2 linked regions of the Undibacterium sp. KW1 genome follow. The protein of the gene in region 1 binds, or shares a complex with, the protein of each later gene. Links are inferred from orthologs where the notes say so. Each region holds a gene or a part of one and is shown on either strand. Other genes may lie near its edges. The genes, in order: pnp and UNDKW_RS13930.

Region 1 (8,694 bases):
AATACAGGGCAAGTGCTATGGCAGTGGAAGCCGGCTTTGGATGATACGTTGCAGGTATACAGTACTCCACAGGCTATGTTGGTGACAAACAATCTTCTTTTTGTTTCAGGCGATAAAAATACCTATGCAGTTGATTTGAACACACACCAAACTGTATGGACTTATTCTCATGCGGGCGAACTATCGCTATCCAGGAATGGTATTCTTTATATTAAGAGTAGGGATAACACTATCGTTGCATTCAATTTGAAGTAAGTTGTGAATGTCTTCAGAGACAGATCAAAGTAAAAATCGCCCATCCGGGCGATTTTTACTTTGATCTTCCATGATCGCCTTACCAAACGGCACGTCTATTTTTTAATTGAATGTGAATGAAGATGTATATTGGAGCCTGCAACGTGAAAGATGCATTTGTTTTCATTGCTAATAATCGGGGTTATACTTCGCACACTTTTTCATCCCTTGCCCAGGTAAGAGATATATTTTACAGATTACGATAGCAAGAATGGCACCAATACTAAAGCGAAAGCCAAAAGGTAGTTTTAAGCTCTTTCCCAAGGGTGCGCGCAAGAATGCACCTGTGACTGCTCATGTGGATGAAGATGTGCGTGTGCCAGTCAAACCCAGGCGTGGCATCTATCTTTTGCCGAATGCATTTACAACTGCAGCCTTGTTTTGCGGTTTTTATGCGATTGTCATGGCAATGGATCAACGTTTTGACCGGTCGGCCCTGGCGATTTTCGCGGCCATGGTGCTGGATAGTCTGGACGGTCGCGTCGCCCGCATGACGAATACCCAGAGTGAGTTTGGGGCGCAATACGATAGTTTGTCAGACATGATTTCCTTTGGTGCCGCTCCGGCACTGGTGGCTTATGAATGGTCGTTGAAGGGCATGGGCAAGCTGGGCTGGCTGGCTGCCTTCGTATATTGTGCCGGTGCTGCTTTGCGCCTGGCTCGCTTCAATACCAATATTGGTGTGGTCGATAAGCGTTATTTCCAGGGCTTGCCCAGTCCTGCGGCCGCTGCTTTGGTTGCGGGCTTTGTATTGCTTATGGAAGATCTGCATTTCCTCGGGCGTGACTTGAGCTGGAGTACCTGGAGCATTACCTTGTTTGCCGGTTTGACGATGGTGACCAATGTGCCTTTCTATAGTTTCAAGGACGTGAACCTGCGTAAGTCTGTACCATTCATCGCGCCTTTCCTCGTCGTGCTGGCCTATGTTGCGGTAGTCAGTGACCCGCCCAAGGTTTTGTTTGGTTTGTTTGTTCTGTATGGTTTGTCTGGTTATGTCGTCTTGCTGTGGCGCTGGCGCAAGGGCAGGCCAGTGAGCATAGTGCAGACCAGTGTTGATGATCATCACCATGACGATAAATAAGCCGGTATCAAAACTCGCGCTGCCAGATTAAATTCGGTGTTTTTCAAGAAAAGTCGCAATACAGGAAATGTATCGCGGCTTTTTTGCTTTTCTGCCTCATAAAAACAGGATTTTCCTGCTATAAATTCTTGCACTTTTCTGCCTTTAAGCTTATAGTCTTTGGCATGAACTCCGCATCTACATCAATAGCAAAAAACACTATGGCAGGCCTGTCTGGTCTGCTATCGCTATTGCTGGCATCTCTACTAGCGTTCACGCGCTAAATCCCCCTATACCCACAATTCGAGTAGTCTCGCCACCCATGTGCGTCTTGCAAGGGCAGGTCAAAGAATATTCTCAGTTTGCAGTTTTTCATCTACAACATTTCAGACTTAAATTCATATCAGGAGCAATAACATGGCCGACAAACTCATCATATTCGACACAACTTTGCGTGATGGCGAACAATCCCCTGGTGCATCCATGACCAAGGATGAAAAAATCCGTATTGCCAAGCAACTGGAGAGAATGAAAGTCGATGTGATTGAAGCCGGTTTTGCGGCAGCATCTCCTGGCGATTTTGAATCCATCAAGGCGATTGCTTCCATCATCAAGGACTCGACGATCTGCTCTTTGTCGCGCGCCAATGACCGCGATATCGCCCGCGCAGCAGAAGCCTTGCAGGCGGCGCAACGCAAGCGTATTCATACCTTCATCGCAACGTCTCCGCTGCACATGGAAAAGAAGTTGCGCATGACGCCGGATCAGGTACTGGAGCAAGCCATACAAGCCGTGCGCTATGCCCGCAATTTTACGGATGATGTTGAGTTCAGTCCTGAAGATGGCAGTCGTTCAGATATGGATTTTTTGTGCCGGGTGCTGGAAGCGGTTATCAAAGAAGGTGCGACCACGATCAACTTTGCAGACACGGTCGGCTATGCCGTGCCTGAACTGTACGGCAATATGCTGAAATCTTTGCGTGAACGCATCCCCAATTCTGACAAGGCGATCTGGTCTGTGCATTGCCACAATGACCTTGGCATGGCCGTGGCCAATTCTCTGGCTGGTGTCATGATAGGTGGCGCACGCCAGATTGAATGCACCATCAATGGCCTGGGTGAGCGTGCAGGCAATACTGCACTCGAAGAAATCGTCATGGCAGTGCGTACCCGCAAAGATTACTTTGATTTGCAACTGGGCATCGACATTAGTCAGATCGTGCCCGCATCCAAGCTGGTGTCGCAAATCACTGGTTTTGCCGTACAGCCTAACAAGGCTGTGGTAGGCGCGAATGCCTTTGCCCATGCATCTGGCATCCATCAGGACGGTATCCTGAAGGCGCGTGATACTTACGAGATCATGCGTGCCGAAGACGTGGGCTGGAGTGCGAATAAACTGGTGTTGGGTAAATTATCTGGTCGTAATGCATTCAAGCAGCGCCTGGAAGAATTGGGTATAGAGCTGGAGTCGGAAACTGAAGTCAATGCTGCCTTTGCCCGCTTCAAGGAACTCGCCGACCGCAAGTCGGAAATATTCGATGAAGATATTCTTGCCCTGGTGTCGGATGAAGAGCATGCGCACAACAACGATGCCTTCCATTATGTGTCTTTGTCACAGCGCTCAGAAACGGGTGAGCTGCCTTACGCCAAAGTTGTATTTACTTCAGATGGTAAGGAAGTCACTTGCGAAGGTAATGGCAATGGCCCGGTCGATGCTATCGTCAATGCCATTGATTCCAAGGTGCAGAGTGGCGCAGAGCTGCTGTTGTTCTCTGTGAATGCGATCACTACTGGTACCCAGTCGCAGGGTGAAGTCACCATGCGCCTGTCCAAGGCTGGCCGCATTGTCAATGGCGTGGGGGCTGATCCTGATATTGTTGTTGCTTCAGCGAAAGCTTATTTGTCGGCATTGAATAAATTGCAATCCAAGACAGAGAAGTTGAACCCCCAGATTTAAAGCAAATTTGATTCTGGCTAAAAACGGTGTTATAGTCACGCGTTCCGTCATTTCGGCGGAATTGTTATGTCACGATAATGATGGTTTTATAGCTGTTTTTTAAAGCGGCGACTATTGTTATCGCATGTTAAGGAAAATCATGTCTATCGAAAAAAACGCAAAAGCCGCTATCGTAGCGGACAATGCCCGTGGTCAAAACGACACAGGCTCTCCTGAAGTGCAAGTTGCTCTGTTGACTGCACGTATCAATGATCTGAATGGTCACTTCAAAGCTCACTCTAAAGATCACCACTCACGTCGTGGTTTGATTATGATGGTTAACCGTCGTAAGAGTCTGTTGTCTTACCTGAAAGGTAAAGACCTGAATCGCTATCGCTCACTGATCGAAAAACTCGGCTTGCGTAAGTAATTCTTGCTGAATTTAGCAAAAGATTTGTAGCAAAAAGCCTGCGTCAGTTAACTGTCGCAGGCTTTTTGTCCATCTAGAGTTTTAGTTTTTCCCAGTTTTAGCCCGGTTTTTGATGTAAATATTAAAAAACAGGCAAAAAGCAATCCAGGCGGATTGCTCGTGGTGAGGTGAACGACAGCGCCTGAAAATCTGTCGGCAAAATAGAAAGGACACATTGTGTTTAATAAAATTACCAAAACCTTCCAATACGGCCAACACCAGGTAACACTGGAAACCGGCGAAATCGCCCGCCAGGCTTCCGGCGCGGTCATGGTATCCATAGAAGATACTGTTGTACTGGCAACCGTAGTTGCAAAAAAAGATGCAAAACCAGGTCAGGATTTCTTTCCTCTGACCGTGGATTACATGGAAAAAACTTACGCTGCCGGCCGTATTCCTGGCGGTTTCTTCAAGCGTGAAGGTCGTCCATCAGAAAAAGAAACACTGACTTCCCGTTTGATCGATCGCCCAATTCGCCCTCTGTTCCCAGAAGGCTATCTGAACGAAGTTCAGGTCATTGTGCATGTTTTGTCTGTCAATCCAGAAATCGATCCTGATATCGCAGCCATGATCGGTGCTTCTGCAGCGATTTCCGTTGCTGGCATCCCATTCAGTGGCCCGGTTGGTGCAGCACGTGTTGGTTATATCGATGGTCAATATGTATTGAATCCAACTGCAACGCAACTGAAACAATCCAAGCTGGACCTGGTTGTTGCCGGTACTGAGCAAGCCGTGTTGATGGTTGAGTCTGAAGCGCAGCAATTGTCTGAAGAAATCATGCTGGGCGCGGTTGTTTACGGTCACACGCAAATGAAAGCTGTGATCGATGCGATCCATGAACTGGTCCGTGACGGTGGCAAGCCTGAAGTTCAGTGGGCGCCTGCTGCGAAAAATGAGCCACTGATCGCTGCTGTTACAGCGGTTGCAGAACCTCTGTTGCGCACTGCATATCAAACCAAAGAAAAGCAGGCTCGTACCGAGCAATTGAAGGCGGCAACGTCTGCAGTTGCTGCGGCACTGGCTGAGCAAGCTGCTGCCAAAGGCGAAGCTGCTCCTGATTCAGCAGAAGTCGGCAATATCCTGTTTGATCTGGAAGCGAAAATCGTTCGCTCCCAAATCCTGGAAGGCGAGCCACGTATCGATGGCCGTGATACACGCACTGTGCGCCCTATCACTATCCGCACTGGCGTTTTGCCACGTACGCATGGTACAGCCCTGTTCACGCGCGGTGAAACGCAGGCTCTGGTGATTGCTACTCTGGGTACTGCTCGTGATGAGCAAAAAATTGATGCGCTGATGGGTGAATACTCTGACCGCTTCATGCTGCATTACAACATGCCTCCGTTCGCTACTGGCGAAACAGGCCGTGTTGGCACGCCTAAACGTCGTGAAATCGGCCATGGCCGTCTGGCTAAACGTGCATTGCAAGCAGCTTTGCCTGATCCAGAAGATTTCAGCTACTCCGTCCGTCTGGTTTCTGAAATTACAGAATCCAATGGCTCTTCTTCCATGGCTTCTGTCTGTGGCGGCTGCCTGGCCTTGATGGATGCTGGCGTGCCGATGAAAGCACACGTTGCCGGTATCGCCATGGGCCTGATCAAGGATGGTAACAAGTTTGCCGTTCTGACAGATATCCTGGGTGATGAAGATCATCTCGGTGACATGGACTTTAAAGTAGCCGGTACTGCAGAGGGCATTACTGCCTTGCAAATGGACATCAAAATCCAGGGTATCACCAAAGAAATCATGCAAGTCGCTTTGGCTCAGGCTAAAGAGGGCCGTATCCATATCCTGGGTAAAATGCAGGAAGCCGTACCTGTTGGCAAATCTGAATTGTCTGACTTTGCTCCGCGCCTGATCACGATCAAGATCAACCCTGAAAAAATCCGTGATGTTATCGGTAAGGGTGGTGCAGTGATCCGTGCTCTGACAGAAGAAACTGGCACCCAAATCGATATCAGTGATGAGGGCGTCGTGACTATCGCTTCTGTTGATGCCGCCGCTGGTCAGGAAGCCAAGCGCCGTATCGAAGAGCTGACTGCAGAAGTTGAAGTTGGTAAAATCTACGAAGGTACAGTATTGAAATTGCTGGACTTCGGTGCGATCGTGCAAATCATGCCAGGTAAAGATGGTTTGCTGCACATCAGCCAAATCGCCAATGAGCGCGTGAATGCAGTTGCTGACTACCTCAAAGAAGGTCAGCAAGTACGTGTAAAAGTGCTGGAAACTGATGACCGTGGTCGCTTCAAGTTGTCGATGAAAGCAGCAGCTTCTGAATCTGAAGCGCAAGCTCAGCCGCAACAACAGCAACAGCAGCAACAGCAGCAACAACAGCAGTAGTAATAAATTCACGCAGCCTTTGGGCTGAGTGAATTAAAAATAAGTTGCAAATGAGTTGAAAACGCCCGTCTCGCACGGGCGTTTTTTTATTGGCTTACAATTGCGCACTGTATCGCTGGAACCCTACAAAGGCTGAAGATGAAAACTGAAATGCGCGCAATTGAAATTACCCAATATGGCAAGCCTGAAGTCTTGCAAATTTGCAGCAGGCCTGTGCCAGTGCCGGGTAAGGGAGAGCTATTGATCAAGGTTGCCGCAGCTGGCGTGAATCGCCCTGATGTCCTGCAGCGCCTTGGTTTTTACCCTGTGCCGCCAGGTGCTTCAGATTTGCCGGGTCTGGAAGTGGCCGGCGAAATAGTCGGTGGTGATGTGCAAGGCAGTGGTTTTGAGTTGGGTGACCAGGTTTGCGCATTGGTGCAGGGCGGTGGTTATGCGGAGTATTGCGTGGCACCTGCGGGGCAGTGCCTGAAGACACTAGCGGGCATGTCCATGATAGAGGCGGCCTCGCTGCCAGAAACCTATTTTACTGTCTGGAGTAATGTATTCCAGCGCGCGCATCTGTCGCCTGGCGAAAGTTTTCTGGTGCAGGGAGGTACTTCAGGTATAGGTGTCGCAGCAATCCAGATTGCCCGGGCATTGGGGCACAGGGTTTTTGCTACTGCTGGTTCTGATGAAAAGTGCAGGGCGACTGAAAAGCTGGGCGCGGAGCGCGGCATCAATTACAAGACTGAAAATTTTGTCGAAGTCGTCAAGGAATTAACAGCAGGTAAGGGGGTCGATGTCATTCTGGATATGGTGGCAGGCTCCTATGTGCCAAAAGAAATCAATTGCCTCGCCGATGATGGCAGGCTGGCGATTATTGCCCTGCTTGGTGGTAATTCGGCGGAGCTTGATCTGGGTCAGCTCTTGCGCAGGCGTTTGACGGTGACGGGTTCCACACTGCGCCCGCGCTCTGTTGCCTTCAAGGCAAAAATATCGACAGAGCTGCAAGAACATGTCTGGCCACTGCTGGTATCAAAAGAAATAGTCCCCGTAATACACCAGGTTTTTCCTCTAGAGCAGGCTGCCCAGGCACATGCAATGATGGAGGAGGGCTTGCATATAGGGAAAATCATGCTGACGCTGGATTAGCTTGACGCTTGTTGTTTTTGATTAAACCTGGTCTGGATGTGCTGATGCTTGCAAAATTGCTATGTTGGTCATAAATTTGATGTAATTATGTCTTTATAGTAACTTCGGAATGTAAAAACTGGTCTTGCTGGTTTGACCCTGTCTGCGGCGAAGGCTACAATAGACGGTTATTTATATTTTGGCTCACTATGCGACGCACCTTAATAGCCGGTAACTGGAAAATGAATGGTAGTTTTGCTGCTAACCGTTCATTGTTGTCTGAAGTCAAGGCGGGTTTGCCTGCCAGTTTGCAGTGTGATGTGCTGGTTTGTGTTCCTGCGCCTTATTTTGCACAATGTGCAGAATTATTGAGTGGTATTGCTGTGAGTTGGGGTGCGCAAGACGTGTCTGTGCATGCGCATGGCGCTTACACAGGTGAGATTTCCGCCTCCATGTTGCAGGATTGTGCTTGTAAATATGCAATTGTCGGGCACTCTGAGCGCCGTGCTTATCATGCTGAAACAAATGAGCTGGTAGCGCACAAGGCTCAGCAATTATTGAAGCATGGTGTCTTGCCTATAGTTTGCGTGGGCGAAACCCTGGAGCAGCGCGAAAGTGGTCAGACGAATGCGGTTGTAGCGGCGCAGTTGAATGCGGTGCTGGATGTGCTGAATAGCCTTAATGACCTGGTGATTGCCTATGAACCCGTCTGGGCTATAGGTACGGGTAAAACTGCAACACCTGAAATGGCGCAAGAAGTGCATCATTTCCTGCGTCAGCAAGTGGCCGTTCGTGATGCGGGTGCGGCAGAAAAAGTACAGATTTTGTATGGTGGTAGCATGAAGCCGGAAAATGCCAGGGAGTTATTGGCAATGCCCGATATTGATGGTGGTTTGATTGGTGGGGCTGCACTGAAGTCGCAAGATTTTCTTGCGATCATCGCTGCCAGTTAATTGATTTATTGTAGTACTTAATTTTTACTTGGATGTTTTGAATGCAAACTTTACACACGTTGGTCATCGTTATTCAGATTCTGTCTGCTTTGACAATTATTGGTCTGGTTTTATTGCAGCACGGTAAAGGTGCTGATATGGGTGCCTCTTTTGGCTCTGGCGCTTCTGGTAGCTTGTTTGGTGCGACGGGTTCTTCGAATTTCTTGTCCAAGGCAACGGGTATAGCTGCTGCGATATTTTTTGCGGCGACTTTGGGTCTGGCGGTGTTTAGTACTGGCGCACGCAAGCCTTCCGGTGGTGTGATGGAGGGTGTTACTACCGTATCTCAGCCAGCAACTAATGCCGCTGCGGTCAGTGCGCCAGCATCGGCTCCTGCTGCAAGTGCAGCATCTGCGGCATCTGTGCCTGCCTCTTCTGCGGCTCAGTCTGGTCAGATTCCAAAATAAATTGATTTTGCTCAGCAAAAAACTTTGAATTGCTGCAATTGCGCGTTGAACAATGAGGCTATACATAGTAGAATGCTGGGCTTAAGC
Region 2 (9,284 bases), 270 kb from region 1 along the record:
CAGAGGCTGCATGTTTTTCAGGGCCAATACGTCGTGAGCACCATATTCAACAGCGATCGCGGCAGCACCGGCATTGTTGGCCATCTGCAAGTCGTGGGTGGTGTCACCTATCATGACAGTGCGGCGCATATCCTGCCCCAGTTCGCGCGTCAATTCCTGCAACATGGCGGGATGCGGTTTGGAAAATGTCTCATCGGAACAACGGGTTGCATCAAATATTGAGGTCAGTTTGGCGGTGTGCAAAGCGCGGCTCAGGCCAACCCTGCTGGCACCGGTTGCCACCGCAAGGAAATAACCTTCCTGCGCTAATTCAGCCAGCATTTCCCTGACGCCTTTAAATAAAGGCAATTCGTGATCTCTGGTCAGAAAATGGTGACGGAACCGCTCTATCACTCTTGGATACAGTTTGGGATCTATGCCCGGCATGGCGACCTGTATTGCTTCAGGCAAGGCCAATCCAATGACATACGATGCAATATCTTCTTTTGGAACAGGCAAACCAAGGTCTTTCGCTGCGGACTGCATACACTTGACGATGGCAGCGGTGCTGTCCATCAAGGTTCCGTCCCAGTCAAATACAATTAAATCGAATTGCTTTTTTGCCATATATTCAATAAACGCGCATGCATCAGCATGCGCGACATGTTTCTCATCAATAACGGCATCATACCATTACTAAACCATTAAGACTTTTCCTGACAAGGCTACTAAGCCAGGCTTTTCAGAAAATCTTCACATTCTTTGGGCAAGCCTGCGTTCACCGTCACGGTCTTGCCGGTTTCGGGATGAACAAAGCTGATCTGATGGGCATGCAGGAACATGCGTTTCAGAGCACCACGCCCTTCACCAGTCTTTAGCAAAGCACGATTCAGTGCAAAGTCACCATATTTATCGTCGCCGGCAATAGCAAAACCACTGGCTGACAAATGAACGCGAATTTGATGGGTGCGCCCGGTTTTCAGTTCGGCTTCGAGCAAGGCAAAATCGCGATATTTTTTTTGCAAAGTAAATACCGTATGCGAAGCCATACCATCGGCCTGCACCCGCACGCGGCGCTCACCTTCGGCTGTTGTGTATTTATGCAAAGCCAGCTTGACATGCTGGCGGGCATTCTTCCAGTCACCATGCACCAGGGTCAGGTAACGCTTGTCAGTAACACCGTCACGCATTTGCTCATGCAAATTTGTTAATGCGCTGCGTTTTTTTGCCAGCAAGAGTATGCCCGAGGTTTCCCTGTCCAGTCTGTGCACCAGCTCAAGAAACTTAGCATCCGGCCTTGATGCGCGCAATTGTTCAATCACGCCATAACTGACACCAGAGCCACCGTGTACTGCCACTCCTGCCGGTTTATTAATAATCAATAAATAATTATCTTCAAAGAGGATAGGGAATTCGTGTTTGGGAACGACCTGCTCGCTGACCTCTGCCATACGGATTGGCGGCACCCGGACCACATCCCCCTCCACCAAACGGTATAACTGGTCTATGCGCCCCTTGTTGACACGCACTTCACCAGAGCGCAAAACCCGGTAAACGTGACTTTTTGGTACGCCTTTACAGATGCGCAGCAAGAAATTATCGATGCGCTGCCCAGCCTCTTCTTCCGAGATCGTGAGCATCTGAACTTTGGGTTGGGAGGCCGAAGGCTGCTGAGGGGAAGGCTTTTCCATCTGAATTTGATGTGCTCCCCTATTATTTGTCGCTAAGTCCTTCATTTTGAATATATAATCATTTTCGCTTCAGCATTTAACGCTGTAAGCAGTGTAAGAGGAATAAACGCCTATTTTACACAGGGGCATGTCCATAAGCCTCGCCTGTTTGCAAATTTGATGGAAAAGATGTGTATGCAGCGTCATTTACAGGTCAAGGTAACCGCCAATTGTTGTTATCGGGCTTAGATAAGTGAAGTTGGATCAGAGAGTTTGAATTGTAAGGATATTAGTCTGGCAAGAGGCGCTGGTTTACATATTAAATCAGTGAGCTTGCCAGTTGATGATTGAGGTAATAGGGTCGATTCCGCCAGACACAACACAATAAGATGGTCTGGCACCAAAGTTGCTCATCGCCTGGCGTTGCACTTGCTTGTTCACCAATAAGCAGGTCAGACAACGCGGGGGACATGTGCACTCGAACTTGATTTATCTTGATTATCCGCGCCCAACGCAAAACAGATGGCCATATTGCCATAACATCAGTTCTACTTGGCTTTTCATGGCCATATAGACTCCGCCCTGTTTTGTCTCAGGCATTTCCCTCCCCCTCAAACACTCCGCTCCCGCGTACATCCCGTATCAGTACAGTTGCCCCTTCAATGGATGGCAACACAAGATGACCACCAGGTCACGGAGTAAAAACATGAAACGTATGCTGTTCAATGCGACGCAGCAAGAAGAGTTGCGCGTTGCCATTGTCAATGGGCAAAAGCTCATTGACATAGATATCGAAACTGCCGGCCGCGAACTGCGCAAATCGAATATCTACAAAGGCGTGATCACTCGTATCGAGCCTTCCCTTGAAGCCTGTTTCGTCAACTACGGCGAAGAACGTCACGGTTTCCTCCCCTTCAAAGAAGTCGCCCGCACCTACTTTAAAGAAGGTGTAGACGTACGCAATGCTTCCATTAAAGAAGCACTGCGCGAAGGCCAGGAAATCATGGTCCAGGTCGAAAAAGAAGAACGTGGCAACAAGGGTGCAGCCCTGACCTCGTTCATTTCCCTGGCAGGCCGCTACCTGGTTTTGATGCCTAACAACCCGCGTGGTGGTGGTGTTTCCCGTCGCGTCGAAGGTGAAGACCGTCAGGAATTGCGCGAAACCATGGACAAACTGGACTTGCCTGGCGGCATGTCTGTGATTGCCCGCACTGCAGGCATAGGCCGCAATGTCGATGAATTGCAATGGGACTTGAATTACCTGATGCAACTCTGGCGTGCCATTGAAGGCGCTGGCAAATCTTCCCCGGGTGCGTTCCTGATTTATCAGGAATCTTCGCTGGTGATCCGCGCGATCCGCGACTATTTCCAGCCTGATATTGGTGAAATCCTCATCGATACCGATGAAATTTACGAACAGGCCCAGCAATTCATGAGTCACGTGATGCCCGACATGGTGCATCGCGTTAAACGTTACAGCGATGATGTGCCGCTGTTCTCACGTTTCCAGATCGAACACCAGATCGAAACTGCCTATTCCCGTACCGTACCACTGCCATCTGGCGGCGCGATCGTAATCGATCACACTGAAGCTTTGGTGTCGGTTGACGTTAACTCGGCACGATCCACCCGTGGTGGCGATATCGAAACGACGGCTTTCAATACCAACCTGGAAGCCGCTGAAGAAGTAGCCCGTCAATTGCGCCTGCGTGACCTGGGTGGTTTGATCGTGATCGATTTTATCGACATGGAAAACGCCAAGAACCAGCGCGAAGTTGAAACCCGCCTCAAAGATGCCCTGCGCTATGACCGCGCACGTGTGCAAATGGGCAAAATTTCCCGCTTTGGCCTGATGGAATTGTCACGCCAGCGCCTGCGCCCTTCCCTGTCCGAAGGCAGCCATGTGACTTGCCCACGTTGCAACGGCACTGGCCATATCCGCGACACCGAGTCTTCTGCCCTGCAAGTCCTGCGCATTATCCAGGAAGAGGCCATGAAGGAAAACTCAGCAGCAATCCATGTCCAGGTACCTGTCGATGTTGCTGCTTTCCTGCTAAATGAAAAACGTGGCGAGATCCTGAAGATAGAAACGCGCCACCGCGTTACGGTCATCCTGATCCCCAACAAGCATCTGGAAACCCCACATTACAAGCTGGATCGCCTGAAAACAGATGATCCACGCCTCGAAGACCACCACGCCAGCTACGCCATGGCTGAGCAGGCCGATACCGACATTGGCTACAGCAAACGTCAGAAAGAAGACGTCAAGCCACGTCAGGAAGCCGTCGTCAAGAGCATTACGCCTGAAACTGCACCTATCGTTGAACGCAAGGAAGTTGCCCCAGTGGTCGTTGCACCAGTTGCAGCCCCAGCAGAACCTGGCTTCTTCGGCAAGTTGTTTGGTTTCCTGTTTGGTAAATCTGAGCCAGCCAAGGTAGAAACACCAAAACCAGCAGAAGAAAAAACCGCCGAACGTGACCGCAATGGCCGCGGCCCGCGCAATGGAAATAGTAACAGCCAGCGTAACCGCAACCGCCGCAACCGTGACCGTGATGAGCGCGAAGACCGCCCGGCAAAGGCTGAGAAGCCAGAGCAGGAAGCAGTCAAACCGGTAGCAGCGGAAAATCCACGCCCACCAAAAGCACCTAAGCCACCGCGTGAAGAGCGGGAATCGCAGGAAACTCGCCGCGAACGTCAGCAACGTCAACGCGACGAGCGCAAGGAAAACCAGGCTCAGGAAAGCAAGGAAGAACCTATCCACAAGCATGTAGATCCAGCACCAGTTGATGTCATGCCAGCAGCTCCACAGCTGGAAGCACTGGAATCTGGCGCAGAAAACGACAATAGCGAGCAAGGCGAAGAGCGTCGTCGCCGTCGCCGTCGTGGTGGCCGCAACCGCAACCGCCGCGACCGCGATGGTAACGAGCAAGTCAATGAGCAAGGCGAATTGCCGATTGACGGCAGTGAAATAGTCGATGCCATTACAGGCAGCGATGTGGCTACAGTGAGCACAGTGGTCGCTCCCGAAGTTGCGACACCAGCAGCACCTGACAACGCGGCAAACCACGTTGCTGAAGTCAGCCAGCCTGCGACCTTTACTGAAGCAGTAAGCACAGCGGCACCTGCTGTCGCAGTAACCGTAGCTGCTGCGGCACCACAGGAAGCCATCAGCACACCAGCAGTTGTTGCGGCTCCTGAAGCTCCTGTAATGGCTGCTCCAGCAGAAGCAAGCCCGGTGGTGGCTCCTGCAGTTGAGACTGCAACAACAGTCAGCACAACTGAACCAGTTCCAGTTACTGAGGCAATCGTCTCTGCTCCGGCAGAAGTTATTCCTCAAGCTTCTGCAGTTGAAGTAGCACCAGTTCAGGTAGTTACAGCGCCGGCAATCAGCACGCCAGCAGCAAAACCACAGGATGCGACCATGCCTTTGGAATCCCTGCATAGCATGCTGAAAGACGCCGGATTGGTATTGGCCAGCACCGACCCAGTGAAACTGCAGGCCGCCAAAGCGGAAGCAGAAAAAATGGTGGCACCGGTACGCGTTCCCCGCGAGCGCAAACCATTGCCAGTTGTTGCTGATGAGCCATTGGTGATGGTGGAAACACGTCGCTCTTGATGTGAGCATATGCCCCCCCGGACAGTCTTCTGCACGGGCTCAAGAAAAAACCGGCTTTCTTTCTGATTGCCGGTTTTTTTGTGTGCATCAACATATAAACAGCGGTCCACTGGCAACATATTTATCAGTTAATCAGTGAAATATAGAAAGCATAAACTTTGCCTGCTCATGAAGTCGCCCTGAAAACTGCATTCCTGTACTGGCTCAAGCTGGGATTCATCAGTTTTGGCGGACCAGCGGGGCAAATTGCACTGATGCATGCAGAACTTGTGGAAAAGCGTCGCTGGATATCCGAAGCACGTTTTTTACATGCCTTGAATTACTGCATGCTCCTGCCTGGGCCTGAGGCGACGCAACTTGCCATCTACATAGGCTGGCTCATGCACAAGACCAAGGGTGGCATTATGGCTGGCCTGCTATTTGTCTTGCCCGGACTTCTGATATTAACCCTGCTGTCCTGGATATACATGGCTGCTGGTGACAATACTGCAGTTCAAGCAATCATGAGCGGCATCAAACCTGCGGTAGTCGCGATTGTTCTGGCTGCGGCCTGGCGCATCGCGCAACGCACCCTGAAGAGCAGCGTATTGGTTGCGGTCGCGATGGCCGCCTTTGCTGCAATCGCCTGGTTACATCTCCCCTTCCCTCTCGTGATCATAGCGGCTGCATGTACCGGCCTGATATTTCGCAAACACTGCAATCCCGTAAAATCAACCTCTGATCACACCACACATCCGCATCTGCCTGCCATCATTGATGACGACACACCTACACCCGTGCACGCACGCTTTTCCTGGTTAAAGCTGCTCATCACATTGAGCCTGGGGATATTGCTTACTGTCGCAGTATGGTTGTTGCTGGCATTCAGTTTTGGCCTGCCTCACCCCTTGACTGATATGGCCAGTTTTTTTACCAAGGCTGCCATGTTCAGTTTTGGCGGTGCCTATGCGGTACTACCGTACATGGTGCAGGCAGCAGTTGAGCAATATCATTGGTTGAACACAGCACAAATGATGGATGGCCTGGCCCTGGGTGAGACCACACCCGGCCCCTTGATCATGATCGTGGCTTTTGTCGGTTTTATTGGCGGCTGGAACCATGTTTTCCTGGAACCCGGGCATCAATTGCTGGCAGCCTGCCTGGGGGCCAGCATAGCCTGCTTTTTCACTTTTCTGCCTTCTTTTATTTTCATCCTGGCAGGCGGCCCATTGGTTGAATCCAGCAGGAATAATTTACACTTGAATGCGCCCCTGAATGCCATTTCAGCAGCAGTAGTTGGCGTCATAGCCAGCCTGGCCTGGTTATTTGCCAGCCATGTCTTTTTCAAAGATGCGGCAACCCTGAATATACAAGCCATCATACTCACTACCCTTGCCAGTATTGCAGTTTTCAAATTCAAGCTATCAACTGTCAAACTGCTGGCGGCCTGTTCCTGCGCGGGATATATCTTGTTTTTGTTGGCTTAAATTTAATAAAATTCCGCACGGTCACATGAGATTCCAAGTCGTGCTATTGTTCTTTATTAAGTACAAAATTTACCTGCGCCAGCCATGACGGAAAAATTTATTCCGCTATCAGAACTAACACGCTTCCGCCCTGCATTGTCTGTTCCAGAAGTATTAACAACACCCGATGGTCAATTGCAGGATGCCTTGTCACGCCCCTTGCATGATCTGCGTATTTCCGTTACAGACCGCTGCAATTTCCGCTGTGTTTACTGCATGCCCAAAGAGGTCTTTGATAAAGACTACCAATATCTGCCGCATAAATCCCTGCTGAGTTTTGAAGAAATTACCCGTGTCGCCAGCATATTTGCTGCACACGGCGTCAGGAAAATACGCCTGACCGGTGGCGAGCCCTTATTACGCAAACATCTGGAACGCCTCATAGAAATGCTGGCCAGGCTACGCACTGTCGATGGCAAGCCGCTTGATCTGACACTGACAACCAATGGCTCATTGCTGGCACGCAAGGCACAAAGCTTGAAAGATGCCGGTCTGACGCGGGTGACCGTGTCACTGGACGCATTGGACAATGCCATTTTCCAGCGCATGAACGATGTCGATTTTTCCGTCGATGAAGTACTGGAAGGCATAGCCGCAGCAGAAGCCGCTGGCCTGGGACCTGTGAAGGTCAATATGGTCGTCAAGGCAGGCTTGAATGACCATGAAATCGTGCCCATGGCCCGCTATTTCAGGGACACGCCACATATCCTCAGGTTCATAGAATATATGGACGTAGGAGCATCCAACGGCTGGAAACTCGATGAAGTCATCCCTTCCTCGCAAGTCGCGCAACGCATACAGGATGCCGGTATGCCCCTGCTTGCCCTGGATGCCAACTATACAGGTGAAACAGCCACACGCTGGCGTCATGCGAAAAGTCAGGATGGTCAGGGGGAACTGGGATTCATTTCCAGCGTAACCGGGGCTTTTTGCCGCGACTGCAGCAGGGCCAGGCTCTCAACTGAAGGCAAGCTTTACACCTGCCTGTTTGCCAGCCACGGACATGATTTGCGCACCCTGTTGCGCGATCCTCAGCAACTCCCGGACCTGGCAATTGCGAATGTCATCGCCCATATCTGGCAACAACGCACTGATCGCTACTCCGAATTGCGCAGCCAGAATACTGCTGGCCAACAACGAAAGAAGATAGAAATGTCTTACATAGGCGGCTGATAACAGTATCATAAGTACTTTAGATTTCAGTAAGTCGATTTTCGTGTCAAATTCTAGCCTCCCCCTGGACAGAAAACTCATCACCGGCCTGGTACTGGCAGGTGGCCGCGGCACGCGCATGGGTGAAATAGATAAAGGCTTGCAATGCCTGCACGACAAACCCATGGCCGCGCATGTCACTCAAAGACTGACCGCACAAACGGCAACGGTCATCATCAGTGCCAACCAGAATCCTGACACCTATAAGGAGTTTGGCTTTCCAGTCCATGCTGATCATATGCAAGGTTTTGCCGGCCCGCTGGCGGGAATACAGACTGGCCTGCTACATTGCACTACACCCTATTTGCTTTGCGTGCCCTGCGATTCGCCATTTTTGCCAACCGATCTGGCTGAACGCCTGTCGTCTGCATTGCTACAACACAATGCAGACCTCGCCGTAGCCACGACTTTGGAAAACCGCGACGGTATTCAGCAAAAACAAATTCATCCTGTTTTTGCACTCATGAAAACCACTGTACTGCCCAGATTGACAGCGTATCTTGAGAATGGCGGACGCAAAATGCAGGCCTGGCATGCCTGCCTGCAAATAAGCGAAGTCTTGTTTGAAGACAAGGCAGCATTCAAGAATATCAATACACTGGAAGAATTAAGGGAACTTGAAAACTGATATGAATACCGCCCCAGGCTCCGCCAGCACGCTGCAAGACACCACCGGATACATGTCTGATTACAACCCCAATGCCCTCACAGTCCAACAGGCGCAAGATATCATGCGCGCCTATGTCCAGCCCGTCTGCGGAATGGAAAAACTCACCATACGACAGGCCATGGGGCGTGTACTGGCTATTGACATCATTTCCCCCATTAACGTGCCAGCCCACGACAACTCAGCCATGGATGGCTATGCCTTACGGGGCGAAGATATAACAGACAGCAAAGAACTGAAACTGAAAGTCACAGCTACTGTCCTGGCAGGTGCAAGGTTTACCGGTACAGTCGGGCCCGGAGAATGTGTGCGTATCATGACAGGCGCACTCATGCCAGCGGCTTGCGATACGGTAGTCCCGCAGGAATTCACGACAAAAATCAGCGATGAGGAAATCAGAATAAGCGCAGGCAGTTTGCGCGCAGGCGACAATCGCCGCCTCAAAGGTGAAGACCTGGCCATGGGCACAATCGCCCTGCACAAAGGCAAGATACTGACACCAGCCGACCTTGGCCTGCTTGCCTCTCTGGGCATCCCCGAAGTCAGCGTACAGAGACGGCTGCGGGTCGCCATATTTTCTACCGGTGATGAATTGCGCTCTTTGGGCGAAACACTGGGAAGCGGTTGTGTGTATG

What was found.
Region 2: the proteins of pnp (region 1) and UNDKW_RS13930 are in contact, whole or in part, in a cryo-EM structure (PDB 9QH0), measured with the Escherichia coli proteins. The link is inferred for Undibacterium sp. KW1 from one-to-one orthologs.

What each region holds. Positions count from the first base shown.
Region 1 is NZ_AP018439.1:3,362,572-3,371,265, reverse strand. What follows is about bases 3,620-6,516. They hold pnp (polyribonucleotide nucleotidyltransferase), read left to right. Parts: upstream 3,620-3,935; coding sequence 3,936-6,098; downstream 6,099-6,516. Other genes in these bases: UNDKW_RS15155 (NAD(P)H-quinone oxidoreductase), read left to right, coding at 6,249-6,516; rpsO (30S ribosomal protein S15), read left to right, coding at 3,620-3,719. Also shown: UNDKW_RS15180 (PQQ-binding-like beta-propeller repeat protein), read left to right, coding at 1-255; pssA (CDP-diacylglycerol--serine O-phosphatidyltransferase), read left to right, coding at 506-1,375; UNDKW_RS15170 (2-isopropylmalate synthase), read left to right, coding at 1,772-3,310; more of rpsO, read left to right, coding at 3,450-3,619; more of UNDKW_RS15155, read left to right, coding at 6,517-7,229; tpiA (triose-phosphate isomerase), read left to right, coding at 7,418-8,161; preprotein translocase subunit SecG, read left to right, coding at 8,203-8,607. UniProt on the Escherichia coli protein: Involved in mRNA degradation. Catalyzes the phosphorolysis of single-stranded polyribonucleotides processively in the 3'- to 5'-direction. Also involved, along with RNase II, in tRNA processing.
Region 2 is NZ_AP018439.1:3,093,331-3,102,614, forward strand. The notes cover bases 1,979-5,465. They hold UNDKW_RS13930 (Rne/Rng family ribonuclease), read left to right. Parts: upstream 1,979-2,355; coding sequence 2,356-5,265; downstream 5,266-5,465. Other genes in these bases: chrA (chromate efflux transporter), read left to right, coding at 5,424-5,465. Outside these bases: UNDKW_RS13920 (HAD-IIIA family hydrolase), read right to left, coding at 1-606; UNDKW_RS13925 (RluA family pseudouridine synthase), read right to left, coding at 708-1,715; more of chrA, read left to right, coding at 5,466-6,731; GTP 3',8-cyclase MoaA, read left to right, coding at 6,816-7,943; molybdenum cofactor guanylyltransferase MobA, read left to right, coding at 8,062-8,610; gephyrin-like molybdotransferase Glp, read left to right, coding at 8,612-9,284. UniProt on the Escherichia coli protein: Endoribonuclease that plays a central role in RNA processing and decay. Required for the maturation of 5S and 16S rRNAs and the majority of tRNAs. Also involved in the degradation of most mRNAs.